3 regions of the Paraglaciecola sp. 25GB23A genome follow, and region 2 is predicted to be linked to each of the others. Evidence: predicted binding sites of a transcription regulator. Region 2 holds the regulator's gene; each other region holds the start of a gene.

Evidence for each region. Region 2 encodes sigma-54, which starts transcription at its own class of promoters, with help from an activator protein. Its sites were predicted from a motif close to GTTGGCACGNNNNTNGNNT; they were not measured.
Region 1: the regulator sigma-54 is predicted to act here: its motif matches at 9,446-9,464, upstream of nirB (nitrite reductase large subunit NirB).
Region 3: the regulator sigma-54 is predicted to act here: its motif matches at 3,311-3,329, upstream of ABKW31_RS16180 (glucan biosynthesis protein).

Annotation. Positions count from the first base shown of each region.
Region 1 is NZ_JBDYKM010000033.1:6,243-17,088, forward strand. It holds gene ABKW31_RS21380 (CmpA/NrtA family ABC transporter substrate-binding protein) at 74-1,183, opposite strand; gene ABKW31_RS21385 (ANTAR domain-containing protein) at 1,217-1,846, opposite strand; gene ABKW31_RS21390 (glycosyl transferase family protein) at 2,348-3,403, opposite strand; gene ABKW31_RS21395 (molybdopterin-dependent oxidoreductase) at 3,506-6,316, opposite strand; gene nirD (nitrite reductase small subunit NirD) at 6,326-6,673, opposite strand; gene nirB (nitrite reductase large subunit NirB) at 6,684-9,278, opposite strand; gene ABKW31_RS21410 (TraB/GumN family protein) at 9,656-10,516, shown strand.
Region 2 is NZ_JBDYKM010000003.1:282,249-293,094, forward strand. It holds gene ABKW31_RS08500 (ABC transporter substrate-binding protein) at 1-624, opposite strand, end outside; gene mlaD (outer membrane lipid asymmetry maintenance protein MlaD) at 661-1,125, opposite strand; gene mlaE (lipid asymmetry maintenance ABC transporter permease subunit MlaE) at 1,135-1,914, opposite strand; gene ABKW31_RS08515 (ATP-binding cassette domain-containing protein) at 1,911-2,711, opposite strand; gene ABKW31_RS08520 (calcium/sodium antiporter) at 3,045-4,001, shown strand; gene ABKW31_RS08525 (KpsF/GutQ family sugar-phosphate isomerase) at 4,007-4,984, shown strand; gene kdsC (3-deoxy-manno-octulosonate-8-phosphatase KdsC) at 4,984-5,538, shown strand; gene lptC (LPS export ABC transporter periplasmic protein LptC) at 5,535-6,101, shown strand; gene lptA (lipopolysaccharide transport periplasmic protein LptA) at 6,064-6,615, shown strand; gene lptB (LPS export ABC transporter ATP-binding protein) at 6,615-7,340, shown strand; gene ABKW31_RS08550 (RNA polymerase factor sigma-54) at 7,410-8,891, shown strand; gene hpf (ribosome hibernation promoting factor) at 8,917-9,204, shown strand; gene ptsN (PTS IIA-like nitrogen regulatory protein PtsN) at 9,220-9,663, shown strand; gene rapZ (RNase adapter RapZ) at 9,665-10,510, shown strand; gene ABKW31_RS08570 (HPr family phosphocarrier protein) at 10,543-10,818, shown strand.
Region 3 is NZ_JBDYKM010000014.1:64,043-74,888, forward strand. It holds gene ABKW31_RS16165 (ATP-binding protein) at 1-417, shown strand, start outside; gene ABKW31_RS16170 (saccharopine dehydrogenase family protein) at 526-1,728, shown strand; gene nspC (carboxynorspermidine decarboxylase) at 1,883-3,022, shown strand; gene ABKW31_RS16180 (glucan biosynthesis protein) at 3,431-4,891, shown strand; gene mdoH (glucans biosynthesis glucosyltransferase MdoH) at 4,879-7,002, shown strand; gene ABKW31_RS16190 (DUF2127 domain-containing protein) at 7,052-7,513, opposite strand; gene ABKW31_RS16195 (hypothetical protein) at 7,552-7,689, opposite strand; gene ABKW31_RS16200 (mechanosensitive ion channel domain-containing protein) at 7,837-9,159, shown strand; gene ABKW31_RS16205 (D-cysteine desulfhydrase family protein) at 9,196-10,197, shown strand; gene ABKW31_RS16210 (thioredoxin) at 10,225-10,698, opposite strand; gene ABKW31_RS16215 (LysR family transcriptional regulator) at 10,742-10,846, opposite strand, start outside.

The sequences.
Region 1 (10,846 bases), on a different contig from region 2:
CTTATCAACTTAGTGCAACTTGCCCTAACACTGTGCTACGCCAAGTTGCCTCCTAGCTTAAATAAAGATCAACTTATCCTGAATGTCTGAAAAACTGCACTTTTTGATCCTCCAAGGTCAACCGCATTTGATGATAAATATCAGGTCTAAACACTCTTTTAACTAAATCAGGCGGAATATCGATGCCCGCTAACTGTCCGGCATTATGCATCTGACTCATCAACCATTCGCCCCGCACATATTCAGGGATATTAATCGAGCCATTGTTTGACTTAGAAAATTGATTATATGAGGGTATTGCCCTGGGCGGCATACTAATATGGGTAAGACAACTCCCTATCAGCGAAGGCGCGATAACATCAACAGAGGCATCAAGATAACGTTCAGCTGACAATAAACGCGCCGCTTCAAAACGATTAGGAATACACTCCAGCCAAATACAAGCTTGTTTTAAAGCCGCTGTTAGTGCCAAGACGGTGTTAGGATTAACTTTGTACCAACTCTCTAATAATCCTAACACTTTTTCGGGTGAATCCTGCCAAATGTCAAAGGAGGTTAAAGCGGTTAAGCCTGTCCCTGCCCTGACCGCTTTAGCATTCCAGGGGCCACCCACGCAGCAGCCATCAATTTCGCTACTTTGTAAATGGGCCACCATATTCGCCGGCGGTACCACGATGATATCAACATCGTTATCCGTAATATTTGCCGAGGCTAACCAGTCTCTAAGCTGATAAAAATGACAACTGTAGGGAAACACCGTCGCAAATACCAATTTAGGTCGTTGCTGCGCTTTTCGAGTGGCTATCACCTTTTGTAGTAAATACGCTGCCATGGGTAAGGTAAGATGGGTGATTTTATTTTCTTTAATCACTTCTTGATGGAGCTTTTCTGACAAGGTAATCGCGTTACCATTTAAACTCAGCACCAAGGGGGTAATGACCGCGGTCGGCTGACAGCCGAGTCCAAGTGTACTAGCCAGTGGCATAGGTGCTAACATCTGCGCCGCATCTAACAAACCCGCATGTAATTTATCGCGTAAAGTCGCCCACGAGTTTTGTTTTTGCAAGGTGACATTTAAGCCCCACTGGCTAAAAAAACCCAGCTCCTTGGCAACAATCAAAGGCGCAGAGTCCGTCAAGGGAATGAATCCCAAGGTCAAATTAATTTTTTCTGGTTTTATCATAATTGTGCCTATCTTTTCTTTAGCCTGACAAAATCACAATGTACTTAATAGCGAGATTAAGGTTTTTGCTACATCATCAAGCTTTTGGCCGGTATCCATTGCGGTTTTGCGCATCGCTCGAAACGCATCATCTTCACTTAAATTTTTCTTTTTCATTAACAAACGTTTGGCTTGATCAATAATCTTACGCGACGCCAACTGCTGCTTGGTATCGGTAAGCTCATTTTTTAATTTTTGAAATTCTCTAAAACGGGCGACGGCAGCATCTAAAATGGGCTTTACTCTAACGGGATCAATATCTCCCACCACATAAGCACTGACACCCGACTCAATAGATTGATTGATGGTGTGTGTGTCGTTTTGTGTAGCAAACATCACCACAGGTTTAGGGTTAAAATGTGAAATAGCCTGTAAACTTTCTAATATATCGCGACTGGGAGATTCAATATCCATGACTATAATATCAGGTTGAATCTCATCAACTTGCTTAAGTAGTGACACACCAGGACTGGCTAAATGACTAATGCGATAACGGGAGTTATTGAGTGCGCAGCTGATAGATTCAGCTCGTTGCTCATTTTCATCAATAAGCAATATGCACAGCTCCGCATCCTGATTGAGCGATGAATTGTTTGCTGTTGGGCGCAGGGGTTTTGCTGACATGATTGACTTTTTAACTTTGTGGCTACTTATCACTTCATATTGCAAACCCTAAGCCAATAAGTTTGAACATTGATTAAATATCAGGAATGTTCTTTATCTTATATTTTGTGCCAAAAGCAACAGCTAAAGTGCACAAAAATACCGCGTTTTCGAACAGTTCTTACCGTACCTTCAGCCCTACAGTTAATTTTTACTCGCTCATTTGCGTTTACCCTTGTTTAAAATTGGGCTTATCTAGCTGATATATAAAATAATATTTATTCATGACTTAGGTAAGGACTGTGATATCAGGCGTAGTCATAATCACCGACTAACAAATCCTTGATTGATAAACTAAATGTTATTTTTTTGTGTCATTTGGCCGTGCAGTTGCACCAAAATATGGCACAAGGGAAATTTAAGAATGTAAATTTGTGTCGATAAAATAGCAATGTATGAGATCGATTGCAGTTACGTCAGTCAGCGTTTTCAGCGTAAACTCGCAGTACCAAGCTTGGCTTATTAATGTGCGTAAAACTTACCTTGAGTATTAAATACCAAAGATGACTCAAGTTTGGGTAATTTCAAGGGCCAGGTAGTACTGCGCGCCTGCCAAAGTTGCATTGCTTGCAGTTGTGCACTGGGCCACGGCAACTGCTCAGTTAAGACCAACATAATAGCCAAAGTGCCTATAATAGCTTGCTCTGCATAGGTATCTTGAATTTGCCCACACCAAAGGTCGACCATCTGCGCAACCACCAACTCTTTGGGTTTTAGGGCCCAACTTTGGGTGGAAGAACGTAATTCCATTGTTGTTGCTTGCCCGTGCCGTGCCAAATGTAAGGTCACATCACGTTCCGGATTAAACTCAACTTCTCCTCCCTCACCACGAAAACAGACAATATTGGCTGCTTTTAACAAGCAGGCTGTTTGACTGTGTTTTTCATCAACATTACGATGAAATACGCCCTGTAAACTGAAAGGAGCACTGATTGGATTAAGCATACGGGCCAAAGTATTTGCACAAGAGCGCAAGCCAAATTGCTCGCGTAACTGAATAATCTCTTCAAGGGGAGAATTAAACGACGCTAAATCCATATAAGCCAAACCCACCTGCTCTAAACTACTGCGAGCATCGTCAACCGTGGTAGATACCAACAAGCCTAATTGCGGCAATACTTCTTTTAAATACAAACGCTTTGAATCAGGCTCATGAGTACCGTGCATAAACACACGTTTACCGCTTTGTGCCAGTAATAAGGATGCCAATAAAAACCAGGGCAAATGTCGCCTTTTGCCGGCATAACAGCCCATATCTAAATCAACATTCAAACCCGCTAAGTCTGGGTGGTTGAAGGCTCTAAACGCTAAGGTAAAACCCGCAAGTTCTTCGGCCGTTTCTTCGCGCACCCGCAGCAACATTAAAAACGCACCTTTTTGTTCAGGTGTCACTTGCCCATTAATCACCATGCTCATCGCTTGTTGCGCTTCACTTATCGTTAATGTGCGTCCGGCCCGTTGGCCGCGGCCAATAAGCCGGATAAAGTGTTTGAAATCTGTAATTTGCTCGTCTGGCATAGGTCAATTATTCGCTAAGAGTGATAGTTTGAGCAAGGTAGCAGCAAACCGAAAACAAGGTGACACATTCTCAGTTCTGTCCTCTGACCGGCACAATTGAATTTAATCCAATTGCACAACTGAAAGGCCTTTGTTATCTATTCGCTTATTGCTGATATGTGTGTGGCTTGGCAGGCTTTGATGCTGTTTAAGCAACTGACTCAACTCTGCCTTACATGAGCCGCAATTTGTACCACATTTTAATTTTTCACCCAAGGCATCGACAGTCTGACATCCCGCAACTATAGCTTGCTTAATGGTGTTTTCGCCTACTTTAAAACAACTGCAGACCAAAGAACCGGTATTAAAATTTTCAGCCGCTTGGCCGCTGAGTAAGGCATTGATTGAATCTTCATTAAGGGCTTCTTGGGCAAACAATTGGCTGATCCAATTTTCATCCATCTCAGCATGAGGAGCACTGCTGATAAAAAGGGCTAAACTAAACTTGCCATCACTTAGTGCATAAATATTTTCTTGCTGATCTACTTGAGCAGCCATCCACTCGTCATAGCGTGGTAAGTAAGCTTGCAGTAACTGCTTAATTTGAGTGGCACTTTGATTGCTAGCAAAATTAATCAACTGACCTTGGGTAAGCGGTGTCGCTACAAAGTAGTCAAAACAAGCGCGTAATACCGTGGCCTGTAATGGATGTTTGATAAACAACTGGCCTTGGCAAACAAACTTGACTTTAGTCATACAAACCGCAGCATGTTTTAATTCTGGCTGGCCCGACAACTCATCGTTAGCATCTGTATACAAAGCGGCGATCGCACTATGCGAGGCGTTGACGCCGCTCCAATGAATAGGAGCAAAAAGCTCTCCCCTGCGCTGTTTGCCATCCAGATTTACTCTCAGTACGACCTGACTTTTTTCTGTCGTATGACCAGCGCTTAGCTTAACCAAGTCATGTTGTTCAAGATCTAGATGTGCTGCATCAGCAGGGTGTAAGGCAAGTTTAGGCTCAGAAATATGGGCTGTCAGTTCACTGCTGTTTCCCGTACGGGTCATGGTATGCCACTGATCGCGAATACGGCCACTATTAAGTACAAAAGGAAAATTTTCTGAGGTCTGTTGCTGCGGCTTTTTAAGCTCTAGAGCAATAAACTGTGCTTTACCGCTTTTGGTATAAAAATGACCATCTGTAAACAAACGAGCAGTCCCTGCAGGTTTTGCTGCAGTAACAGGCCATTGTATCGGCCTTAATTGTTCATACTGCTGGACACTGAGTTGGCGTAAAGCAGTCAAATCTAGCGCACGGCTACCATTATTTTGCTCGGCGCTTAAACCGACATATTCGCTGAATATTTCATAGGCTGATTGGTAAGCAAAACCTTGGGTAAATCCCATGGCTTTGGCCACATCACAGATAATTTGCCAGTCATGTTTAGACTCAGCAAAAGGTGGTAATACACCTCTTTGCCGAGAAATGCGCCGTTCTGAATTAGTTACAGTGCCATTTTTCTCTGACCAGCCAGTCGCAGGTAAACATACATCAGCCAGCTCAAGGGTATCGTTATTAGCAACGCAGTCTGAGACCACTACTAGCTCACACTTTTTCAAGGCTGCGATAATTTTGTCACGATTTGGCATGCTCACCACAGGATTGGTGGCCATGATCCATACCGCTTTGATGCTGCCATCGTGAATTTTGTCAAACAAATCCACTGCTTTTAGACCTGCTGAACGAGCAATCTTGGGCGACTGCCAATAGTCTTGCACTAATTGGGTATGTTGTGGGTTTTCAAGATCCATATGGCAAGCAAGCATATTGGCCAAGCCCCCGACCTCTCGCCCGCCCATTGCATTGGGCTGTCCGGTCAACGAAAAGGGGCCACAGCCTTCGCGGCCCAATTTACCTGTGGCTAAATGACAATTAATAATGGCATTGGCTTTATCTACACCACTGGTGGACTGGTTAACCCCCATAGAATAAGCCGTGACGACCTTATCTTGCTGCATAAATAATTGGTAGAACTGTCTTAATTTTGTGGGACTGATATCACACTCGCGGGCTACTTGGCTTGGGGTCCATGGCTCACTGAGGGCCAAGGCTGACTCAAATCCTTCCGTAAAATTGCTTATATAGGCCTGATCAAGGCCCTTATTAGCGGCCAAATAGGCCAATAATCCATTAAATAATGCTACATCACTGCCCGGTTTAATGGCTAGATGTAAATCAGCCAACTGTGAACTGGCGGTAATACGTGGATCAATTATCACCACTTTTAAAGCGGGATTTTGTTTTTTCGCGCGCTCAATGCGCTGGTACAATACCGGATGTGTCCAGGCTGCGTTAGACCCCACCAAAACTAGTAAGTCAGTTAGTTCTAAATCTTCGTAACAACACGGCACGGCATCAGCGCCAAAGGCTCGTTTGTAAGCGGTTACCGCAGATGACATACACAAACGTGAGTTAGTATCAATATTGGCACTACCGATATAGCCTTTCATCAACTTATTTGCCACATAGTAGTCTTCGGTCAACAATTGCCCCGATACATAAAATGCCACCGCTTGTGGCCCATGTTTGGCGATAATATCGCTAAAAGTATCCGCCACTTTGGCAATAGCCACGGGCCAACTGACCGACTTACCAGCGATCTTAGGTTCCTCCATGCGCCCTACTGTGCCGTTGGTTTCTAATAATTTACTGCCCTTAACACATAAGCGGCCGAAATTGGCAGGGTGTTCTTTAGTACCGCTTATGGCGCTTAGTCGCGCAATGGGTAGCTTGCTCAGTGAGGCCTCTAGGTACTCAACTGATATGTCAACACCGCAGCCCACCCCGCAATAAGGACAGGTACTCGACACGAGACAGGCGCCTTGGTTTAAGGTGTTTTTACTGATAGGAGCTATTGGCAGACTGTGCGACATCGGCTAACTCTACTTAACTAACTGAATTTGGACTAACTGCTGCTCAATACGTATGGGATACACCCGCACACTGAACTCGTCTGAATCCAAACAAGCACCGCTTGTAAGACAATAATGTTGTTTATACAAAGGTGATGCGACCGTTATGGTATCGCCAACAGAGGCCAGTAAGCCCCGATACAACACATTGGCCTCACCAATAGGATCCCAATTACTGATGGCAAACAGCTGTTCATGTTTAGCCTGTTTAATTTTAAATAAAGCCACTTGCTGCTCGTTAACTAAGGCACATACACCTGAGTTATCAACCAAATCGCTGGCTTGACATACGGTTAACCAATTTGTTGCATTTGTCATTATCAGCTCCTTACACCAGTTCAGTGTTGTTGGCTTTCGCCTGATGTACTTGTTGGTATGTCAGCTTTTCTTCAGCCGTTGCGGGGCGTATTTGCTGTCTTTCTTGCACAAATACAATATTGGTGTCGGTTTTATCGCTGTTAACAAACTGACGGAAGCGTTTACGTGACTCCTCATTTTCAAGGGCCGTCTTCCATTCACATTGGTAAGAATCAACTATGTGCTGCATCTGAGTTTCTAACTCAATACCCAGGCCCAATGAATCTTCAATCACCACTTGCTTTAAATAGTCTAAGCCCCCTTCGAGGTTTTCCATCCATACCGAGGTACGCTGCAAGCGGTCAGCGGTGCGGACATAAAACATCAACACGCGGTCTATATATTGCACCAAAGTGGCCGTGTCTAAGTCAGTAGCAAATAGATCGCCATGACGAGGTTTCATGCCGCCATTACCACAAACATAGAGGTTCCAGCCATTTTCAGTGGCGATGATGCCGATATCTTTACTCTGAGCTTCAGCACATTCTCGGGTGCACCCGGATACCGCAAATTTTATCTTGTGCGGAGCCCGCAAACCTTTATAGCGATTCTCTAGTTCAATCGCTTGCCCGACCGAATCTTGTACCCCATAACGACACCACGTGCTGCCCACACAAGATTTAACGGTACGTAATGATTTGGCATAGGCATGGCCTGTTTCAAACCCTGCATCGATTAAAATCTTCCAAATATCAGGCAGTTGATCAACCCGAGCACCAAATAAATCGATACGTTGGCCGCCGGTAATTTTGGTATATAAATTATATTTTTTGCCCACTTGGCCCAGCACTATGAGTTTATCTGGGGTAATTTCACCGCCAGCAATACGCGGAATGATGGAATAGGTGCCATCTTTTTGCATATTACCTAGATAGGTATCATTGGTGTCTTGCAGACTCACGTGGTCGGGTTTTAAAATAAATTCATTCCATACGGAAGCCAAAATAGAAGCAATCGCAGGTTTACATATTTCGCAACCAAGGCCCTTGCCGTGTTGTTCAATCAAGGTCTCGAAACTTTGGATTTTAGCTACTTTGACCAGATGAAAAAGCTCTTGACGGGAATACGCAAAATGTTCACAAATGTCTTTTTTTACTTCGACACCGCGTTTGGTTAATTCATTATCACACACACTTTTTAGTAAAGCTGAACAGCCCCCACAACCGCTACTGGCTTTGGTACAAGACTTAATATCAGCAACACTGCAGGCGCCGCCATCAAAGGCTGCAATAATGTCGCCCTTAGATACATTGTGGCAGGAACAGATGGTCGCAGTAGCAGGCAAAGCATCAGCCCCCAAACCAGGTTTAGCAGCGCCATTGGCGGGTAAAATCAAACTCTCAGGATGTTCAGGTAAATCAATGCCGTTTAACGCATATTGCAACAAGGTATCGTAGTCAGACGTATCGCCCACCAATACGGCCCCGAGTAGTTTTTGTTTAGTGGCATCTACCACTATCTTTTTGTACACACCCAAGGGTTGGTTTTCATAGGTGTAACATAAGGCACCTGTTTGTTTTGCATGGGCGTCACCAATTGAGCCGACTTCAACCCCCATCAATTTTAATTTGGTGCTCATGTCTGCACCCAAAAACGTTAGGTCTCCACCCAAAATATGTGTAGCGGCAACCCTTGCCATGGTGTAACCCGGCGCCACGAGACCAAAGATAAAGTTATTCCACAGGGCACATTCACCAATAGCGTAAATATCCTCGACATTGGTTTGACAATAATTATTCACTTTGATGCCACCACGTTCACCGATGGCAATATCAAACTCTCGGGCTAAGGCATCTTGTGGGCGGATACCAGCTGAAAACAAAATCATGTCAGTTTCTAAAAACGAGCCATCGGCAAAACACATTTTGTAGCGACAGTTTTCGCCTTTTTCTATCACCTGGGTGGCTTTTTGGGTATGCACCTGCACGCCCAATGCCTCAATTTTACTGCGTAATAAACGGCCACCACCTACATCAACCTGTACCGCCATTAACTGCGGAGCAAACTCCACAACATGAGTTTTTAAACCTGCTTCTTTTAAGGCATTTGCCGCTTCTAAACCCAACAATCCACCGCCAACAACCACACCAACGTGGCTCACCTTAGCCGCAGCACTAATGGCCTCTAGGTCTTCAATTGTGCGGTAAACTAAACAATGGGGCTGATCATTACCAGGAATTGGCGGCACAAAGGGAAACGAGCCCGTGGCTAATACCAGCTTGTCGTAAGGTAAGATCTCACCTTGTGCGGTAGTGACCGTTTTGGCTAATTTATCAATATTAACCACCGCAGAATCAAGCTTAAAATCAACTTGATGTTGTTGATAATACTCGGGTGTTGTCAGTGCCAGCTCTTGTGCGGTTTTACCTGAAAAATACTCGGATAAATGTACCCGATCGTAAGCCAATCGAGGCTCTGCAGACAAGACTGAAATATGCAATGGCGACTGATCGGCCCTAAGATTATTATTGTGCTGAATTAACTGCTCAACAAAATGATGGCCAACCATGCCATTTCCGACTACGACAATACGGTTTGTTTGAATGCTGACTACTTGTGCTGACATTGACATATCTCACCTTTGGCTAAAATGATGACAAAAAAAACCCGCGTCACTGATACGAGTCAGTGACGCGGGCTTCTTTGCCGGACTCAAACCAACGCAGTTGTTGCTTTGAGTCAAAATAAGTTACAAATAAATCGACGATTAATTTATCTAAGTATTTTTAACTTATACAGATTTAATGCCAAAAATTAAAACCTTAAATTTCAATAAGTTAAATATAAACATATACTGACTGCACGGCATGCACGTTATAATTTGGTGCAAACGTTCTACGATAGCGCAATCCCAAAAGCGCAAACATAGTTTGCTCATACTTCACAAACAACGCTATCCTTGGCCTTCTTTTTTAACCTTGATCAAATGGAAATTTAAAAAACATGAAGTTTAACAAACTATGTAGTTTATTATTGTTAGCCACTGCAACATTATCAGTGCAAGCGGCTTCGGTATGGAAAGTAAGTTCAGATAAGCACACGCTTTATATTGGCGGCACCATTCATATTCTTAGTCCAGAAGACTATCCCCTACCTAGCGAATACGATGTTGCTTATGAGGCTGCCGATAAAGTGGTATTTGAGACCGATATGGTTGCGGTTAACGGTCTTGAGTTTCAACAAAAAATGATGGCAAAGTTAGTTTACTCTGATGGCACTACCATCGATAAAGTTTTAAACGCCGATACCTACGCAGCGCTTAAACAGCATATGGAACAGCGCAATGTACCCATAGCAGCAATGGCTACCTTAAAGCCCAGTTTAATCGCTATCACGCTAAGTATTATGGAGTTACAGGCCCTTGGATTTACCAGCGAAGGGGTTGATCAGTTCTACGCGAACAAATCACAAGCCGATGGAAAACCCCAATCGTGGTTTGAAACACCTGATGAACAAATCGACTTTATCGTAAACTTAGGTAAAGAAGATGAAAGCGGCATGATCGACTACGCCATTAAAGATATCAAAAAATTACCTGAAACCATCAACGCCCTTCGTGACAGCTGGCGTGAAGGCGATATGCAAGCCATGGCAGACGTATCAATCGATGATTTCAAAGCAGATTATCCACAGATTTATCAAGATCTCTTAGTTGATCGTAACAATAATTGGTTGCCTAAAATTGAAGTCATGTTACAAGATCAACCTACAGAGTTCATCTTAGTTGGCGGTCTGCATTTAGCCGGCCCTGATAGTGTATTAACTAAATTAGCCGCAAAAGGTTATAAAATCGAAAAACTATAAGCACTGTATCTACACTGCATTTTAGGTAAATAATAAAAAGGCGCTGAGTTGCTGCAACCCAGCGCTTTTTTTGTTTGTTCAAAAAGGCGCCAAGCAAACACTCAACCATATTGCTAAAGGCAATTTCGTTTAGACACACCGATCGCAAGAAAAAGCAGAAAAATAATTCAGACAAAGAGATAGACACTAAGATAAGTGAGCTTTTGTAGGATTTGCTGATTAGCAATGTTTGACAGCTTCAGATAAAAAAGCAATTGAACCCCAGCCTCTTAATCTTTTTTAGGAGCTCCTTCAGGCCCGAAAAAACAGCCTAAAAAATCTATATGGTAT
Region 2 (10,846 bases):
TTTTGCTTCTGGATTTAAATTTATGGGTCGACTGATCGTATTATTCATCGAATCAATCACAGCTTGAATGCCATCTTGGCGTAAAATACTTTCGAATTCGCTTTGTTTACTCGATAACAAACTAATACCTTCAGCAACCATATCATAGGCTCTCCATTCATCCGTTTTATTACTTTTACGTAACTTAAATGCAATATTAATATCAGGACGTCCAGGCTCCTTAACGATTGCACGCACGGTAACAGTACTGTCATCTCCAACATCTTTACTTGGTTGAAAAATGACTTCTTGGCCATTGTAATAAGACAGTGCTAAGGCATAAGTCGTAATTAAGTAAGAACGAAACACCTTGATGAACTCAGGAATTTTTTCTTTTGGTACAGTTCTAAAATGCTTACCTAAAACTTTGAGGGCGGCAAAGTTGTAATCGACATACGGCAGCAACTCTTCTTCCATTACTGTTCTTAATAGTTCTGGATTGGCTTCAATTTGCGAATGCTCAGTTTTAATTCGATTAAAAGTCTTAGTCGCAACTTGCTCTAACATATCATACGGATTTATTTCTTCAGCCTGAGCTGCACTGTTTAAAAACAAAGAAACCCCGATAACTATAGCCTGCAATATTTTAATTTTCACTTTACATCCTCGCCAATGATTGGCTTATTGACCTTTACTAAATAAAAACTGACCAATCAAATCTTCTAATACCAAAGCTGACTTGGTATCTTCGATATAGTCACCTTCAGACAAATTCTCTATACCTTCAATTTCAAAACCCGGTTGGAAGCCAACATATTGCTCTCCAAGCAAACCAGATGTGAGAATAGACACAGAACTTGTTTCGGGAAATTGATCATACTCTTTAGAAATACTCATACTGACCACTGGTGTAAAATCCTTAGGGCTCAGGGTGATACTATCTACTCGTCCCACGGTAACACCACCCACCTTAACTGCCGAGCGAACTTTTAAGCCGCCAATATTATCGAATTTTGCATTTAAGGTGTATGTTTCTGACTGACCAGACATATTTTGATTAACTACTTTTAGCGCCAGCATTAAACCTGCTGCAAACGCTAAAACCACAAAACCACCCACTAGAATTTCTGCTTTCCTAGAATTCATTTTTTTCTCCTACTCAATTCCAAACATAAGTGCTGTTAACACAAAATCCAAACCTAAAACGGCCAGAGATGAATAGACCACTGTTTCAGTGGTCGCTTTACTTATCCCTTCCGATGTTGGAATAGAGTCGTAACCTTTGTACGTTGCAATCCACACAATAACGAAGCCAAAAACGATACTTTTTATAATGCCGTTAACGACGTCTTTGTCCCAATCAACCGTTGATTGCATAATTGACCAGTAACTGCCTGAATCAACACCCAACCAATCAACGCCAACCACATGACCGCCTAATATGCCCACAGCGCTGAAAATAATGGCTAACATGGGCATGGAAATCATGCCCGCCCAAAAACGTGGCGCGATAATTCTCCGTAAGGGATCTACTGCCATCATTTCAAGGCTGCTTAACTGCTCGGTCGCTTTCATTAAGCCAATTTCAGCCGTTAGCGCTGAACCTGCTCGACCAGCAAAAAGCAAAGCGGTAACGACAGGGCCAAGTTCACGTAATAAGGATAAAGCGACCATTGGGCCTAAACTACCTTCGGCACCATAACCAACGAGAATAGTATAACCTTGTAAAGCCATTACCATGCCTATAAACAAGCCTGACACAACAACTATGAGCAGAGACTGAACGCCAACAGCATAGATTTGCTTGATGGTAAGAGGCACATTTTTGATAAATTGCGGTTTGGCAACGATCGCTCCGAACAGCATCAAGGTAGCGCGCCCGAAAGAGCTTAATTTACCAATGGTCACCTTGCCAATACTTGCTAACCAATTCATGCTGTTTTACCTAAAAAGGCTTGTTTAATATCACCTGCAGGATAATGAAACGGCACTGGACCATCTGCTAGCCCTTGCAAAAACTGCTGGACTAAAGGTGAGTCACTGTTTTTGATTTCAGCGGGTGTACCACTACCTATAATTTTTCTTTCTGCCAATATGTAAATGTAATCCGCAATGGTAAGTACTTCTGTTACATCATGGGTAACTACGACACTGGTAAGCTTAAGCGAATCATTAAGCGCTTTAATTAGCTTCACCAATACCCCCATTGAAATTGGATCCTGCCCGGCAAAAGGCTCATCATACATAATGAGCTCTGGGTCTAAAGCAATCGCACGAGCAAGTGCAGCTCGACGTGCCATACCACCGGATAATTCGGCAGGCATTAAATGTGCGGCTCCGCGCAATCCCACAGCTTGCAGTTTGAGTTGCACAACAGTACTAATTAAATCTTCAGACAATGTTGTGTGCTCTCGCAATGGAAAGGCGATATTGTCGTACACAGTCATATCAGTAAACATGGCGCCACTTTGAAACAACATACTCATCTGCCGGCGGACTTCAAACAAACGCTTGCGGCGCATTTGTGGAATAGACTCCCCTTTAAAACGGATGTCACCACTATCAGGTGCAAGTTGTCCCCCCATAAGCCTTAACATGGTCGTTTTGCCGATACCACTTGGGCCCATGATGGCGGTGGTTTTACCTTTTTGAATGCGCAATGAGATGTCGTCGTAAATCAAACGCCCACTGCGACTAAAACTCAAATTGTCGATCTCTATCAAATTTTCCATTTAATGGACAAGATTCCTATAAATTTTGAGACGTGGAAAATACCAAGACCCGCTAAATTGTGACTATTTTACGTTTTTTCAAGGCCGAATAACAAAGAGAAAAAGTAACAAGTTATATTCGAATTTATCGAATCAAACTTTAAACTTAGATTTCTCGGCAAATAGGCTTAATTTACATACACTTAGCATCGAAAGAAGATTACAATATTAAGCTTGTATCTGTAGACCGATGGAAAAGTAAAAAGTTGCCAGTTAATTAATATAAGCAGGTCATAGGAATTAAGCTTGGATTTTGCGACAATCTTGTTCGTATTTTTTAATAAGTGAGTGTTCGTGGTTTTTGAAGTTGTTCTCTTTCTCGTCTGGTTAGGCGTGCTCAGTTTCGCCGCAGACCGATTTGTATATGGTGCGGCTGCCATGGCTAAGAACTTTGGTATTTCTCCCATGATTATCGGCTTAACTATTGTAGCCATGGGCTCTTCTGCTCCAGAGATAGTGGTTTCCGCAACTGCGTCGTTTAACGGTAATATAAATACCGCCATTGGTAATGCAATAGGTTCAAACATTACCAACATTGCATTGGTATTGGGCTTAACCGCCATGTTAAAGCCATTGGTTATTGCATCATCGGCGCTAAAGCGCGAAATGCCCGTGTTGTTATTTTTCTCATTGTTAGCAACCTATATGTTGTCCGATTTAAACTTGAGTCGCATAGAGGGTGTTATTCTGATTGTTTTCTTTTTTGCTGTTATCGGTGCTTTAATTTGGATGTCTTTTAATCTAGAAAGCAGTGATCCACTTATTGCCGAAACTGAAAGCGAAATACCTAGTAATGTACCCACAGGCAAAGCCCTGTTTTGGTTAGTGCTTGGACTTATTTTACTGCCATTAAGTGCCAGCTTTATGGTTGATTCCGCGGTAATTATTGCCAAAACACTGGGACTTAGTGATTTGGTTATTGGTTTGACTATTATCGCAATTGGCACAAGCTTGCCTGAGCTTGCAGCTAGTATTGCTGGTGTGCTGAAAAACGAAGATGATATGGCCTTAGGTAATATTATCGGTTCTAATATTTTTAATATACTCGCAGTAATGGCGATGCCTGGTTTGATTGCGCCTGGAGCCATTGACGAATTAGCCGCTCATCGGGACATTTATATTATGCTGGGACTCAATGTGGTACTCATACTCTTGAGCTTTAATTTTAGAGGTGTACGCCGAATAAACCGCTATGAAGGTTTCGCTTTAGTGGCTTGTTTTGTTGCCTATCAAATCATTCTTTTTGGTTAATCGACATGCAAGCAACTAATCGAGATTTCAAACAATCCGCTTTAAGCGTTATCGCTATAGAGCAACAGGCTATTGCTGATCTAAGTCAGTATATTGACCAAAACTTTGTCGCTGCCTGCGAACGTATATTGGCTTGCAAGGGAAAAGTAGTGGTTTGCGGCATGGGCAAATCAGGTCATATAGGTCACAAAATTTCGGCTACTTTGGCCAGTACCGGCACGCCCGCTTTTTTCATGCATCCCGCCGAAGCCAATCATGGCGATTTAGGCATGTTAACCGAACAAGACATCCTATTGGCTATTTCTAATTCTGGCGAAACGGCTGAATTATTAGCCTTATTACCTGTGGTTAAACGTTTAGGCGTACCCATCATAGCCATGTCAAACAGCGCGTCCAATACCCTAGCCCGTTATGCTGATGTTAACTTATGCATAAAAGTGCAACAAGAAGCCTGCTCTTTGGGTTTAGCACCGACTTCTAGTACCACAGCCACCTTAGTGATGGGCGATGCCTTGGCGGTTGCGCTATTAAATGCAAGAGGTTTCACTAGTGATGATTTTGCCCTATCTCATCCTGGTGGCTCTTTGGGTCGTAAATTATTGTTAACTCTCAATGAAATAATGCTCACTGACGAACGATTACCTTTGGTCACTCCCAATCAGTCCTTAAGCCAAGTTTTGCTAGAAATATCTCGCAAGGGCCTTGGTATGGCAGGTATTATTAACGACGAGGGTGAATTGATCGGTATTTTTACTGACGGTGATTTACGTCGAGTATTAGACGCCAGAATTGACGTACATAACGTTGCCATAAAAGACGTGATGACCATAAATAGTGTGACGGCTCCGGCTAGTATGTTGGCAGCAGAAGTGTTAAAAATCATGGAGAAAAGGAAAATTAATTCCTTATTTGTGGTAGATATTGCCGGACATCCCATCGGCGCAATTAATATGCAAATTTTATTACAGGCTGGAATTATTTAATGGCATCAATAGATACCTTGTATGGGCCACTATCACAGAATACCTTGAAATTATTTTCCCGCGTGAAGCTACTAGCTTGTGATGTCGACGGTATATTCTCAGACGGCCGTATTTACCTTGGACAACAGGGCGAAGAACTCAAAGCCTTTCACACGCGAGACGGATACGGTGTAAAGGCCTTGCAAAGTATTGGTGTGCAGGTAGCAGTTATTACCGGACGACGTTCCAATATCGTTGAACAGCGCATGACTGCGCTTGGCGTGAAACATATTATTCAAGGTTGTGAAGACAAACATTCAGCTTTGGCTGAATTGCAGAAAGAACTCAATATTTCAGCTAAATATACTGCCAGCATGGGCGATGATATTCCTGATTTAGGCATGTTTGAATTAAGCGACTTATGTTTTAGCGTGACCGATGGCCATCCCAGCGTTAAACAACAAGCCACTTATGTCACCCAACATAGTGGTGGGTTTGGGGCTGTGCGTGAAATTTGCGATTTAATTTTACTGGCAAAAGGTAAACTGAATGCCAACTATGGTGCTAGCATATGAATAGAGTAACACTTTGCATCAGCTTATTATTTCTATTAGCGCTCGGCTTAAGTGTTCCCAATTGGTTGAATGAAGAAGAAATAAAGCCTAAAGCTCAAACTGAAGAAGCATGGGTGCCTAATTATCAAGCACTGACTATGCGAAGTACCTTGTATGATAAAGAAGGAAAAATGAGTCAGCAGGTCTCCGCTGAGAAAATGGAGCACTTTGATTTACTGGGCTTTACTTTGTTTAAACGCCCTGAATATAAGCTGTTTTCTGAGACGGGGCTACCTTGGAACATCACCGCAAATGAAGGTACTTTGTACGACGATCAACGTTTGCAATTTGAGACAGACGTCGAAATATCAGGTGTTGACGACGATAATCTGGCTCAGAAGGTTAATACTCAGTTTGTAGAAATAAATTTAAGTGACAAAACCATGAGCTCAGACCAATATGTCAATATCACTGGGCCCAATTATGTCATTAACAGCAATGGTTTTAAGGCCAACCTTGAGACCCAACAATATGAGTTATTTGATCATGTTAAAACCGTTTTCCAACCTACTACTAGGCATTAGTATCAGCCTTGCGGTTGGTTATTCAACCATAAGTTATGCTGGTAAAGATGATTTTTCTAAAACCATCGAAATCGCGTCTGAGCAATCGTTCTTGGATCGAATTGCCAAAAAGTCAATTTACAAAGGCAGTGTCCTTATCACTCAAGGTTCATTGGTGCTGCAAGCTGATGAAATGGAGATTGATGCCAGCAAAGGTCAAGATAAAGAAGTGTTTGTGGCGATGGGCTCACCCGCTAAATATTCCCAACGTCAGGAAAATGGCAAAATGGTGCATGCCACAGCCAATAAAATTGAATATCACCGCCAAACACGGACCTTGTCTCTAGAGGGGAATGCTGAAGTAGAACAAAATAGTAGTAGTGTCAAAGGCAACTCGATTATTTTTAACATGGAACTTGAGCAAATCATGGCACAAGGTCAAGACCAAGGTAGTGGCCGAGTTATAACGATTTTACAGCCCGAAGCTAAAGACAGCAAAACCCAAACCATTCCTGAACAGGATCCACAACCATAATGGCCATTCTAAAAGCGACCCATTTGGCAAAATCCTACAAATCACGTCAAGTAGTGCGGGATGTCAGTATAGAAGTATCGTCTGGGCAAATTGTTGGTTTACTCGGCCCTAATGGGGCGGGCAAGACAACCACGTTTTACATGATTGTAGGCTTGGTCCCCTTAGATAAGGGCGAAATATTTATCGACCAACAGGAACTCACACTGCAACCAATGCATGTGCGCGCTAGGCAAGGTATTGGTTATTTACCGCAAGAAGCTTCAATTTTTCGCAAATTAACGGTATATCAAAATTTAATGGCCATACTACAGACGCGCAAAGAGCTCTCAACTGAACAAAGAGAAATGCAGGCTGATGCACTATTAGATGAATTTAATATTAATCATATTCGCAACAGCTTAGGCATGAGTTTGTCAGGCGGCGAACGACGTCGGGTTGAAATAGCAAGGGCCTTATCGGCTGAGCCAAAATTTATTTTATTGGATGAACCTTTTGCTGGAGTGGATCCCATATCGGTTAATGATATCAAAAAGATTATCCAACATTTGCGCGATAGAGGTATAGGCGTGCTGATCACTGACCACAATGTGCGAGAAACCCTCGATGTATGCGAAAAAGCGTATATCGTCAGCCATGGTGAACTCATTGCTGCCGGAACCTCACAAGAAGTATTAAGTGATCAACGTGTAAGAGATGTATACCTTGGTGAGCAATTCAGGCTATAGTAAAGCTATGGCATGGCATGATATTTCGCACGGTTAAATTAACCCCAACGGACTAAGCATAAGAAGTAAATGAAACCCTCTTTACAGTTAAAATTTAGCCAACAACTCACGATGACGCCTCAATTGCAGCAAGCGATTAGGCTATTGCAACTTTCTACCTTGGATTTACAACAAGAAATTCAAGAGGCTTTAGATTCTAACCCATTATTAGAAGTAACTGACCCCTTCGAAAATCCCACCGGTGATAGTGCTTTAGAAACTAATTTTGGTTCTGATGGCTCAAACGACCGGGTCGAAGTGGATGCTGCAACTATTGAGACTGGGGATGCATTACAAAACAATGATATTCCTCAAGATTTGCCCTTAGATAGCACCTGGGACGAATACATTAGCGCGTCATCAGCTCCCTCTATGTCCTCAAGCAGCTTTAGTGTTGATGACGACCAAGTTTTTCAGGGAGAAACCACCGACAATATTCAAGAACACTTGTTATGGCAAATGCGCCTCACGCATTTTAGTGATACAGATATTTCTATCGCCATGGCCATTATTGATTCTATTGATGAGTCAGGTTACCTGACTATTAGTGCGGACGAAGTCCTCGCTAGTTTGTACGATGAAGAAATTGAACTAGATGAAGTGGAGTGTGTACTTAAACGCATTCAAATGTTTGACCCTATCGGTTCTGGTTCACGCAGTCCGCAAGAATGTTTATTGATCCAATTAAATCAGTTTGCTATCGAAACACCTTGGTTAGCTGAAGCCAAGATGCTTATTACCGATTATTGTGACTTAATTGGTAGCAAAGATTACCGTACCTTAATGCGTAAGACTCGTCTAAAAGAAGATGAGTTGCGTGAAGCAATGCGACTTCTGCAAACTCTGAATCCAAGGCCGGGTAGCGCGCTTATTGTCGGCGAACCCGAGTATGTAATCCCTGACGTTTCCGTGACTAAAAAAAATGGCCGTTGGATGGTTGAACTCAACCCTGACAGTTTGCCCAAGCTCAATGTCAATCAGCAATATGCGGCCATGAGCAAGAGCACAAAAAATAGTACTGATAGTCAATTTATCCGTTCGCATTTACAAGAAGCCAAATGGTTTATTAAAAGCGTTGAAAGTCGCAATGAGACCTTACTCAAAGTATCCAATTGCATTGTACAGCAGCAAATTGGTTTTTTTGAACATGGTCCAGAAATGATGAAACCAATGGTGTTAAATGATGTCGCAGAAATGGTGGATATGCATGAATCAACTATTTCACGTGTGACAACCCAAAAATATATGCATACCCCCAGAGGTATATTTGAGCTCAAGTACTTCTTTTCTAGTCATGTTGCCACAGATGTGGGAGGAGAATGCTCCTCAACAGCAATTAGGGCATTGATTAAAAAATTAGTCGCAGCCGAAAAACCCAGTAAACCTCTGAGTGATAGTAAGATTGCTCAACTGTTGGCTGACCAAGGCATAGTCGTGGCTCGGCGAACAATAGCAAAATATAGGGAGTCTTTATTGATCCCTCCGTCTAACCAACGTAAGAGTCTTTTATAGGCAAATTAAAAAAGGAAGAGGCGATATGCAAATAAACCTAACTGGTCATCATTTAGAAATTACCGATTCACTACGCGATTATGTCGATTCAAAATTTACTAAACTTGAACGACACTATGATCATATTAATAATGTACATGTCATCTTAAATGTTGAAAAGCTGAATCAGAAGGCTGAAGCAACCCTTCACCTTAGTGGCGCAGAAGTTTTCGCCAATGCTGAACATTTAGACATGTATGCCGCCATTGATGCTTTAATCGATAAGCTTGATAGACAAGTGATTAAGCACAAGGAAAAAGCTAAACGCCATTAAGTGACTCAGTAAATAATGGAAATTAAAGACGTTCTTCACCCTGACTGCACTTTATGTGCAGTGCAGGGTACCAGTAAAAAACGGATCCTCGAACTTATCAGCAATATCGCGAGTAAGCATATTGTCGATATTGATCAGGCCACGATACTCGCCAGTTTAATGAACCGAGAAAAAATGGGCAGTACCGGTATCGGTAATGGAATTGCATTGCCACATGGCCGTTTAAAAGATCTCAAAAAAGTGGTTGCTGTGGTTATGACCAATGATACGCCCATCGAATTCGATGCAATCGATAAACAACCCGTTGATATCTTTTTCGCAATATTGGTTCCAGAAGAACAGGCGAATGAACATCTTGGAACCTTGTCAGTTATTGCAGCAAAACTCACTGATAAAGACACCTTAAATCGAATGCGTGCAGCTCAAAGCGATGAAGAATTATTTAAGGTGATGAACTGATATGAAACTGATTATTATTAGTGGCCGTTCTGGTTCTGGCAAATCTGTTGTCTTAAGAGCATTGGAAGATCTCGGTTATTATTGTGTCGATAATATTCCCGTCAATCTATTGCCCACTCTGACTCACACTGTGGTTGACGAGTATGATCAAGTGGCTGTCAGTATCGATGTACGCAACTTACCCAAAGACCCGAATGATTTGGTGGAGATACTCGATTATCTGCCATCCACTTGGCATATGACAATTCTTTATCTCGATGCGAGTGATGACATATTAGTCAAACGGTTCAGTGAAACCCGTCGTCTGCACCCTCTTTCGAAACAAAATAAATCACTAGCCGAAGCTATTCAAGCAGAATCAATACTACTTGCACCTATTGCTGAGCGCGCCGATCTTTATCTCGATACCGACCAATTATCGGTTCATCAACTCGCTGAATTGGTGCGTGAAAGAATTTTGGGTAAAAAAAGCTCTAGACTTGTCTTGGTGTTTGAATCCTTTGGCTTCAAGTACGGCATTCCTAAGGATGCCGATTATGTATTTGATGCTCGATTTCTGCCAAATCCACACTGGGAACCCGACCTTAAACATTTGACTGGCTTAGATAGTCCGGTACAAATATTTTTAGGTTCTCAACCCTTAGTGACTAAATTTATATGGCAAATACAAAATTTAATAGCGACTTGGTTACCCCATTTGGAGCGTAACAATCGCAGTTATGTAACCATAGCCATTGGGTGTACCGGTGGACAACATCGCTCGGTGTATGTGGCTGAAGCCTTAGCTAAGACCTTTAGTGATTCTCACCCTGATGTACAAATTAGGCACCGGACCTTAAATCAATAAGCACTTCACCTTGAAGATATGACAGACTAATTATGCCTATACTTGAAAAAAAAATAGTCATCGTAAACAAGCTTGGTTTACATGCCCGTGCTGCAACCCAGTTGGTGCAATTAGCTAACAAATTTTCCGCTACTGTGACCTTACATTTAGGCGACAAACAAGCATCGGCCAACAGTGTCTTAGGTTTAATGATGCTGGAGGGTAATCAGGGTAAAGAGCTCAATGTCGTCAGTCAGGGGGAAGATGCGGTCGAAGCCTTGGCTGCAGTAGAAGCGTTGATAGCCGGACGTTTTAACGAACAAGAGTGATACTGAGTTCGATCATTATAATCATGTT
Region 3 (10,846 bases), on a different contig from region 2:
GTAGACCGACGTCTAAGCCCTGAGCAATTGCTGCATATCGCACAAACCCAAAATGAATGGGAAGACAGAGCACTGTCAAAAGCAAACGCACTATTGTTATGCGATACCAATGCCTTTACCACTTGGCACTTTGCCCTGCACTACCACGGTAAAGCCCTGCCAGAATTAACTAAGTTAGCCAATAACTCGTGGGCTCGTTATGACCTCGTGGTGCTCTGTGGTGATGACATACCTTACGACGATACTTGGGAACGCTCAGGTGATGCTAACAGACATGAATTTCAACGTTTTATAAAACAATATTTAGCACAAAATAACATCAAACATCTATACGTATCCGGTTCGCTTGAACAGAGAATAAATGCAGTTTTAACATCACTATGCCATAATCATGGGCTAGAAAGTTGCTGCGTATAACTGGAACTAACAAATAAAAACAGCTATTTTAATGCAGCGCTTGCATGCTCAAAATTTACTGATAGCATGCGCGTTTTTTTATATCTTTAAACCTAAAAGGATCATCCTATGTCTCGTGTCTTGATCATTGGTGCTGGCGGCGTTGCTGCGGTTACTGTTAAAAAATGTGCTCGTTTACCTGAGTTTTTTGACGAAATCTACTTGGCCAGTCGGACCGTATCAAAATGCGAAGCCCTGCAAAAAGAGCTGGGTGCCGAACGCATCAAAGGTGTATTTGCAGTTGATGCTGATCATGCCAGTGAAGTAGTTAAGGTGATTAAGCAAGTCAAACCAGACTTAGTGGTTAACCTTGCCCTACCATACCAAGACCTAGCTATTATGGATGCGTGTTTAGAAACAGGCGTGCACTATTTAGATACAGCTAACTACGAACCCAAAGATGTGGCTAAATTTGAATATTCTTGGCAGTGGGCTTACCAAGAAAAATTCCAAAAAGCCGGTTTAATGGCTTTGTTAGGCAGTGGTTTTGATCCCGGTGTTACTAACGTATATACCGCCTACGCTGCAAAACACTATTTTGACGAAATTCATTACCTCGATATCGTTGATTGTAACGGTGGTGATCACGGACAAGCTTTTGCCACTAACTTTAATCCTGAAATCAATATTCGTGAAATTACACAACGTGGTCGTTTCTGGGAAAACGGCGAGTGGAAAGAAACCGACCCCTTGAGCGTGCGTGAAGATCTGGATTATCAAAATATCGGCGTACGTGCTTCTTATTTGATGTTCCATGAAGAATTAGAGTCCATTGTTAAGCACTTTCCAAGCTTAAAACGTGCGCGTTTTTGGATGACCTTCGGCGATGCTTATCTAACTCATTTGCGTGTATTGGAAGGCATTGGCATGACAAGTATTGCGCCGATTGACTTCCAAGGGCAGCAAATTATACCTTTAGAGTTTTTAAAAGCGGTGTTACCAAACCCTGGTTCATTAGCAGAAGGGTATACCGGTATGACGTGTATCGGTACTTACATTACCGGTATGAAAGACGGTAAAGAGCGAACTATTTTTATCTATAACAATTGTGATCATGCCGCTTGTTATGAAGAAGTAGGTGCCCAAGCGGTTTCATATACGACTGGTGTACCTGCAATGATTGGTGCAGCGTTGATGCTTAACGGAACCTGGAAAAAACCAGGCGTGTGGAATATGGAGCAATTAGACCCAGATCCCTTCATGGAATTACTCAATGTACATGGCCTACCCTGGCAAGTAATTGAAGTTGAGCAAAGCCCGTTTAAAAAATAAGGCTAAAGCTAAGAGCTGCGAGCTGCGAGCTGCGAGCTGCGAAAAAGACTAAAATCTTTGCGTTCGCAGCTCAAGGCTTCTTGCTCTTTTTTCTTTAACAGATCAATGATCTCGGACCTTATTGGTCCTCACCGAAGCTAAATAAGTTAATCCTATGAATGATCCTATGTTGAACCCCGCGATACCTTCACCTTGTTATGTTTGTGAAGAAGCCAAGCTCGAAGCTAATCTTAAATTGATGCAGCGAGTACAAGAGGAAAGCGGCGTTGAAATTATATTGGCCTTAAAAGCCTTTTCAATGTGGTCCACATTTGATTTGGTCAAACAATATTTACAAGGTTCTACCGCCAGCGCGGTATGGGAAGCGCGCTTAGGTAAAGAAACCATTGGTAAACAAGTTCATGCCTTTTCACCCGCGTTTAAACCCGCAGATATTGATGAACTCGTCGATTTAGTCGACCATATTTCTTTTAACAGTTGGGGCCAGTGGCAGCGTTACAAACAACAAATATTAGCTTCATCGGTTTCACCCGGGATTAGATTAAATGCAGAACATCGTGAAGCCGAAACCGAACTGTATGACCCAAGCGCGCCCGGTTCTCGCTTTGGTATATTAGCCAAAGATCTAATTGATGTAGATTTAACTGGTATTGAGGGTTTTCATATTCACAACCTCTGTGAATGTGATTCTTATGCCACCGAACGTACTATCTTGGCGGTAGAAGCAAAATTCGCTCAATACTTTAGCCAAATTAAATGGATAAATTTTGGTGGCGGTCACCTGATGACAAAAAAGGGCTACAACCTTGAGCATCTCATCGCCACATTAAAAGCGTTTAAAGCCCGTTACCCCCATCTTAACGTCATATTAGAGCCAGGCTCTGCAGTAGCATGGCAAACAGGCCCCTTAATTTGTGAAGTGATTGATATTGTCGAAAACCGTGACAAAATTGCCATAGTCGATATGTCTGCTACTGCACACATGCCAGATGTACTTGAAATGCCTTATCGCCCTGAGGTACGTGGCGCTGGCAAAGCCGGTGAGTTAGCTTATACCTATCGCTTTGGTGGTAATTCTTGCCTAACCGGCGATGCAATTGACTTATATAGCTTTGACCATGAACTGCAAATTGGTGAACGCATTATCTTTGAAGATATGATCCATTACACTATGGTTAAAACTACCTTTTTTAATGGTGTTGAGCATCCATCTATTGGCATACTGCGCAAAGATGGCTCCTTTGAGTTAGTGCGTAAATTCACTTACGAAGACTTTAAAAACAAATTGTCATAAATAACCAAGTAATACTTACCCTCCATTTTAAAAATGTGGGCTAAGTATCTGTATTTCAAGACTGAACCATGCCAACCTATCAACCAAATCAAGGGGCTTAGTTTATACTTCAGCCTAGGTTAGCTGTCTCAAATTAGATACAAATTTTCCAATAATGATAATAATATCTCCCACTAAAAGATGACAATGCGGCTTTAAGCACGATGAAGCTACATTTCTTCTGTGTTAAATGCGCGACATTGTTGCAGCAAAGCGACATTACTATAAATAACCGGGATAACTTTTAGAGTTGGTACACATTCTGCTTTAAACACCCACAAGTAAGTGGTTAATTAACATTTGTAGCAAGGAAATTTTATTTTGCGCAGTCAATTTTTTTATTCTCTAATAATGTCTAGCATGCTTCTTATGCTATCTAGCTTGGTCAAAGCCCAAGATGATCGACCAACCTACTCTTTCAATAGGCAATGGTTCGAAGAGCAAGCTAAACAACTCGCCTCTGAACCTTATGTTGAACAAAAGCTCCCCGTCGACAGTCCGCTTAACAATCTGAGTTACGATGACTATCGCAAAATTCAATTTCAACGCAGTGCTACTGTGTGGAAAAACGAAGATCGTAACTTTCGATTAAGTCCTATGCACCCAGGCTTTTTATTTAAACAGCCAGTAAAACTGAATCTTATCGTGGGCGGAGTTTCCAGACGTATTTTATATACCAGTGAAATATTCAATTATGATAAAGAACAAAAAGCGGCCAAAGAAACACAAGCTGGGGGTTATTCTGGGTTTAAACTAACCACCCCTATCAACAAACCAGATATTTGGGATGAATTTTTAGTTTTTCAAGGTGGTTCTTATTTTCGTGGTTTAGGTAAGGATAATTGGTATGGCTTATCAGCCCGCGGACTAGCCATCAATACGGCAAAGCCCTCTGGCGAAGAATTCCCCTCATTCACTGAGTTTTGGATAGAGCGACCAAAAGAAAAGGCGACAACTATCGTAATCCATGCCTTGTTAGAAAGCCCCTCGCTCACCGGCGCCTTTACCTTCAAAGCGACACCGGGCGAAAATACCGTTATTGAAGTATCAAGCACCTTGTATCCTAGAAAACAAATTGAGGCATTTGGCATCGGTTCTTTAACCTCTATGTTTTTATTCAATGATGTAAACCGAACCCGTTTCGATGATTTTAGACCTGCGGTGCACGACTCTGATGGTTTATTTATGATCAACGGACAGAATGAACGAATTTGGCGTCCACTGACTAACCCTCGTAAGTTGCAAGTATCAGTATTTCAAGATACTGCACTCAAAGGGTTTGGTTTGTTTCAACGTCATCGCCAATTTACTGACTTTGAAGATATGGAGGCCAACTATGAAGCACGGCCTTCTGCTTGGGTTGAGCCTATAGGCACGTGGGGACCTGGCCATGTTGAACTGGTTGAAATTCCGACCAATTCTGAAATTCACGATAATATAGTCGCATTTTGGCAACCCTCTGAACCGCTAAAAGCCAACAGAGCCTATTCTTTTGAATATAAGATCTCTTGGGGCTCGCTCTTTAAGGCTGAAGACAAGGGCGGCCGTATCCTGTCGACAGCTACCGGTAAATCACTAGGAAGTGAAAATATCCGAGATTTTGTTATCGATTATGATTCGATGAATCTGCCAGAGAATATAGAGATTCATGCTACAGCCAGCACTGGCAAAATTGTCGGTACCATCCAGAAGTTTATGCATCAAACTGGTTTGTATCGGGTTGTAATTAAATTTGAACCAGGCCGAGAAGATCTTTCTGAACTTCGGGTATCCTTATCCAGCAAAAACCAAACTTGGGGCGAAACGTGGCTGTACCGATGGAACCGTTAAATATGCAAGGTGAGCAAAATAATATGCATCGGCTTGCCACACCAGCTGAATGCCCGTTAGATATGCCACCACAGGATTTTAAGCGGCACAGTAAAATCGTTTATCGACGCCAAGCTTGGACAACTTGGCTGGCGCGCTTAATTACTTTTGGTGGAGCCACTAGTTTAACCGGATTTGCGACATACCAAATGGTATTAATAGTGTCACAGGTTGAAGTCACGGTTTTGCAATGGTTGATGGTTGGATTTTTTGCCCTAACCTTTGTTTGGATTGCCTTAGCTGCATGTGGAGCAATAGCAGGATTATTTTTTCCAAACAAAATACCCAGTCCACAAGCAGACAGTCTTCTAGGTAAAAAAACCGTATTGCTGATGCCCATTTATAACGAAGATGCTGCGCAAACGTGTGCGGCATTAATGAGTATGGGCAAAGCACTGGTTGCTGAGGGTGTCGGCCAGCATTTTGAAATTTTTATCATTTCAGACTCAAATAAACCCGAGGTGTGGGTCAAAGAAACAGCAGCGGTGCATCAACTGCAAACCGCTTTACATGGTGACATTAAGGTATGGTATCGACGTCGATTTAACAATAAAGCCAAAAAAGCTGGCAACGTGCACGAATTTGTTAGTCGCTGGGGTGGGCATTATGACTATATGCTGATACTCGACGCTGATAGTTTATTGTCAGCATCAACCTTACGCACCCTAATGACTGAAATGGCCTCTGATCCGCACAGTGGAATTATTCAGACCTTACCATGCCTTTATCGGGGTAATACCTTGTTTGCTCGGCTACAGCAGTTTGCTGGCACCATTTATGGCCCAATCGTAGCCAAAGGTATTACTGCGTGGCAAGGTGACGATGGCAACTATTGGGGCCACAATGCCATTATTCGCGTTAATGCTTTTGCGCAAACGGCAGGTTTACCCACCTTGGGCGGCAACAAACCATTTAGTGGTGACATACTGTCTCATGATTTTGTTGAGGCGGCATTAATGCGTCGTGCAGGCTGGTCTGTGCGCATGCTACCTGACTTAAAAGGTTCGTGGGAAGAAAGTCCACCGAGTTTATCAGATGTCGCAATTCGAGACAGACGCTGGGCACAGGGCAATATACAACATTTGGCGGTACTGTCGGCCAAGGGTTTAAGATGGCCCAATCGTTTTCATATGCTAACGGGCATTATGGGCTATATGGCCTCACCTATTTGGTTTGCTTTGATCCTGATCGGTATTGTAATGGCCGTGCAAATCCATTATGTCAATGTCGAGTATTTTTCCGATGAGCTCAGCTTATTCCCTCATTGGCCTGTGTTTGATTCTGAGCGCATGATTCAATTGTTTGTGCTGACCATGGGTATACTGTTAGTACCCAAAATTTTGGGTTTACTGCGCGCCATATTCACTAAACAACTGAGACAGCCTTTGGGAATTATCCGTCTATTGCTCGGCGCGATAATAGAAATTGTTTTTTCAGTACTCTACGCACCCATCTTTATGCTAATCCACAGTAAACACATGCTTGATATTTTTCGCGGGCGTGACTCTGGCTGGTCTACCCAGCAACGTCAACATAAGGGTACGGATTGGCTGCACCTGTTTCGAATGCATATTTGGCATACCTTAATTGGCGTCGTGATGACTGCAATCTTAGTTTATTATTCTCCGCCTTTACTGTTTTGGTTGGCCCCAACTTTAATCGGCTTGCTACTGTCGATACCACTTTCAGCTTTAAGTGGCAGCAGCATACTGGCAAAAGTCCTGAAGTTTTGTGGCTTACTTAGCATTCCTGAAGAAGTAAATATGCCTGCTTTGATGCAACAAAGAGATGAGTTTGAACAACTATTTTCGGCACAAGTCGCTGAACTTAATATTGAGTATTTGTTGAGTCACCCCTTGCACAGGGAGAATCACTTTTCAATGACTCAAGCACCTCTTGTACCTGTGCGTGGTCATCCTCCTTTAGATAAAATCAGTGTTGAACACAAAATTGCTGATGCCCAATCACCACAAGAGGCTATCGCTTGGATGACGGATAAAGAAAAATTAGCCTTGTTAAGTGATCGCCAGTTGTTTGCATCCTTATTGGCCATTGCATCCACCCAAAACTGAATTTAACGATACCCAACGCTGATGCCCAGCCCTTTTGATTAGCGGGGTTTCAGCGCTCGGAACGGGGTGATTTAAACATTAAATGCATTAGATAAACCACAACCACAAGATTAACCAACAGGGCTGACACGGTCAGAAAATTAAAGTAGATGATGATTTCACGGATCTCAAAAGGAATATAAACCGCGCCACTAATCAACGCAAACCACTCTGTCCAAGGTTTTTGATGCCACAATCCATAAGCTTCAATAAAGCGGATTAAGGTATAAAGAATTACGCCAGCAGCCACTAAATTAACATTTTTATCTGAGACTTGAGCAGCGACCGTTATTAACACATTAGGATAGTGGCTGGCAGGGTTGAGGTGTAAATGTGTGACTAAACGCTCGGCAACAAGCTGCAAATTTTGACCCGCCAATACATGTAACCCTAAGGCGACAATAAACGCCAGCCCCCCTTTAGCGGCCTCCAATATGGCGATCGTACGCAATCCATTCAGTTTCCCTGACATCTATTACTACCTTTACTGCTAAAAAAAGTAAAACAGCTTTAATTTGCCGTGCCGACTAATACTTGCGGTGCACCGCCAGAAGAAATGCGTACTGCATCAGCGGCCACAATTTGCATCGCTGGACTAGCCAAGGTTTGCTGCAATGCGTCCATTGAAGGAAAAGGTAAGCTAAACATTTGATAGAAGGGGGCAGGTCCTAACGGCGTTGGTAGAAACGTAGTTGAAGACTACCACTACCTTGGTAAACCACCAACGAATTCAAAGCATGAAAAAGCAAGGATGACGTAGTACTATTAAGTAAAAATGGGAATACCGGGTAAAGAATGAATACAGACTTATTCAGTCCATATATAGATGAAGGTTTGCGCATAGCTCAGCAGGCTCTAAGCACGCCATATACCTACACGCAGATAGGTATTGTTTTGTTGGTCTACGTTTTTGCTTATTTTGTAGCAAGAAAAATCCGCAACAGTATTGGTATAACCCATAATATTCCTTCTGAAACCGCCCACCCTCTGCATAAGCTCGCCTTTCGTTTAGGTGGGATTATTTATCCTTTGGTTTCCATTACCTTACTGCGTATCTCCACTGAAATAAGCGGACACACTGCCCATTCTGCTTGGGTCATCAACAGCGCTTATTTTATCGCTGTCCTGTTGTTTTTTCATTTTTGCATCAAAGCCTTTGTGACCAATCGCTTTGCCGCTAATTTATTTAGATGGGTAGGTTTACCCACATTAATTTTACATCTTTTAGGCTATTTGCCGATTTTCATTAGTGAATTAGAAGAAATATCACTCGAAGTAGGCAATGTCAGTGTCTCGGCTTACGGCGTATTGCGCGTATTAATTTTTGGCACCTTACTCTTTTGGCTAGGCCGTGCATCCAGCAGTCTTGGCAAAGATATTATTCGTAAACAAGAACATCTTGACGTACCTACTCGTGAGGTTTTCTCAAAGTTGTTTGAGGTCGCCTTATTTTGTGTTGTATGTTTGCTGCTACTCAATGTAATGGGAATTAATCTAACCACTTTAGCCGTATTTGGCGGAGCGGTAGGTGTCGGTCTTGGTCTTGGTTTACAGTCCATTGCGTCTAACTTTATTTCAGGCATTATTATCTTGCTCGACCGCTCATTGACAGTTGGCGACTATGTTGAATTAGATGAAAATACCAAAGGGTTTGTGCGCGAGTTTCGCATGCGTTATGCCGTGCTAGAAACCTATGACGGTAAAGATATTGTTGTCCCCAATGAAATGTTTATTTCATCGCAGTTTATTAATTGGACCCACAAAGATCCGAAACAACGTTATCGAGTCGACTTTTCAGTACCCTATGCTACTGATGTACGTGCCATGGTTGAAATCATCAAAGTCCTAGTGGCTGAGCATCCCCAAGTGATCAGCGGGGAAGACGTGCCATTCGAGGAACGCCCTGATTGTGAAATAGACAGCTTTGGTGATTCAGGCATTAATATGTTTGTAGAATTTTGGATGCAAGGGGTTGATGACGGTAAAAATCGGGTAGGGGGAGACTTAATGTTGAGCATATTAGAGACATTAAAAGCACACGACATCCATATGCCATTCCCACAACGTGAAGTCACTATTTTAAACCCCGATATGATTAAAAACCCGGTGAACAAATAATGCTCACTATAATCGTCGTCCCAAAACGAGAAAATAATGTCTGATTCGCCAATTATTACTGATAGCTTTAAACGTCAATCTTTGGGTTTTTTCCCCACTCCCTTTCACTATTTAGCTAATTTTAGTGAGGTTCTCGGCGGACCTAAAATTTTCATTAAACGTGATGATCTTAGCGGCTTAGCCTTCGGTGGTAATAAAACACGTAAGTTAGAATATTTATTGGCGGAGGCTTTAAATAATGGCTGCGATTGCATAATCACCGCTGGTGCCGTGCAATCAAATCACTGTCGTCAAACGGCTGCGGCCGCAGCTTTATTAAAACTGCCTTGTCATTTGTTATTAGGTGGTGAAAAACCACAAACAGTTAACGGCAACCTACTATTAGATTATCTATTAGGCAGCAAGATATATTGGCAAGGAGAACACCGTAAAGGTGAAGGTATCCCTGACTTAGTTAGTTTGCTCACCCAGCAAGGTCATAAACCCTATGTCGTGCCATATGGTGGCTCTAATGAAGTAGGCGCACTTGGCTTTGTTAATGCCCTGCAAGAATTACAGCATCAGCTTGTTAACACACCAATTAGCCATATTGTGTTTGCCTCTTCATCGGGTGCAACCCATGCTGGTTTGTTGGTTGGCAAAGCATTACTACAACAGAGCTATCAGTTGATTGGTATCAATATTGATAAAGACGAAGATGCAAAAAAACCCTTTAAGCAGGTTATTGTCGACTTAGCTAATCAAACGGCAAGCTTTCTTGGCAAAGACTGTCGTTTTGAACTCGACTCCATTGATTTATTGGAGGGCTTCACGGGCCAAGGTTACGGTGTTTTAGGTTCAGCCGAACAAGAAGCCATCAGCTTGCTCGCTAAAAGTGAAGGCATATTGCTTGATCCGGTTTATACCGGGCGTGCTATGGCAGGTTTGATTGACCTGGTGCGCAGCGAACAATTGCCCGCATCTGCCAACGTCTTGTTTTGGCACACGGGCGGCAATCCAGCATTATTTGCTTATGCTGATAAATTTACCGAGTGGTAATCAACCACAGAGCCTTAAGAGTTAAACTTAAGGCAGTAAACCAGCTAAGTCCTCGCCGAGACTAGTGACGGGTCTTTCGATAATTCGCCCTAGTTCATTTTCACCATCAAATAAAATAATAGTCGGCGTATAGCGCAAATCTAAACGACGATAAGTCCCAGAAGGCTCTTGCTTGTTATGATTCACTGCCATGAGCTTTAAGTTAAGTTGGCTTAATTTGGCGGCGTCTAACAACTTGAGTAATCTGGGCACTTCTCGTTCACTGTCGTGACACCATGCACCAAATAGCACAGTGATAGACTTACCTTCAAGTTGCTGGGCGGCAATAATTTCCGCTGGACTAGGTTGATAAACTTGATATTCCGCCAAAAAACCTGGATAGCTAGATAATAATTGCTGGGCAGTGACATCACCGACTAAGTCTTCTGGTGTCTGTGCTACCGTGCTTGTTTGACAACCCAGAATAAAGCTGAGCAATAATCCTATAAACACCATGCGCATATGCCATTTCCTTTTTGCTTGACAATCGTTCATTACATATTAACTACGACTGATTGACCGCTATGCTTAATATTTCATCTTGCTTGGGAAGATTGAGCAAAAATTCGATGAACTCAGTCAACCCCACATGATTCACTTCTTTCAAAAA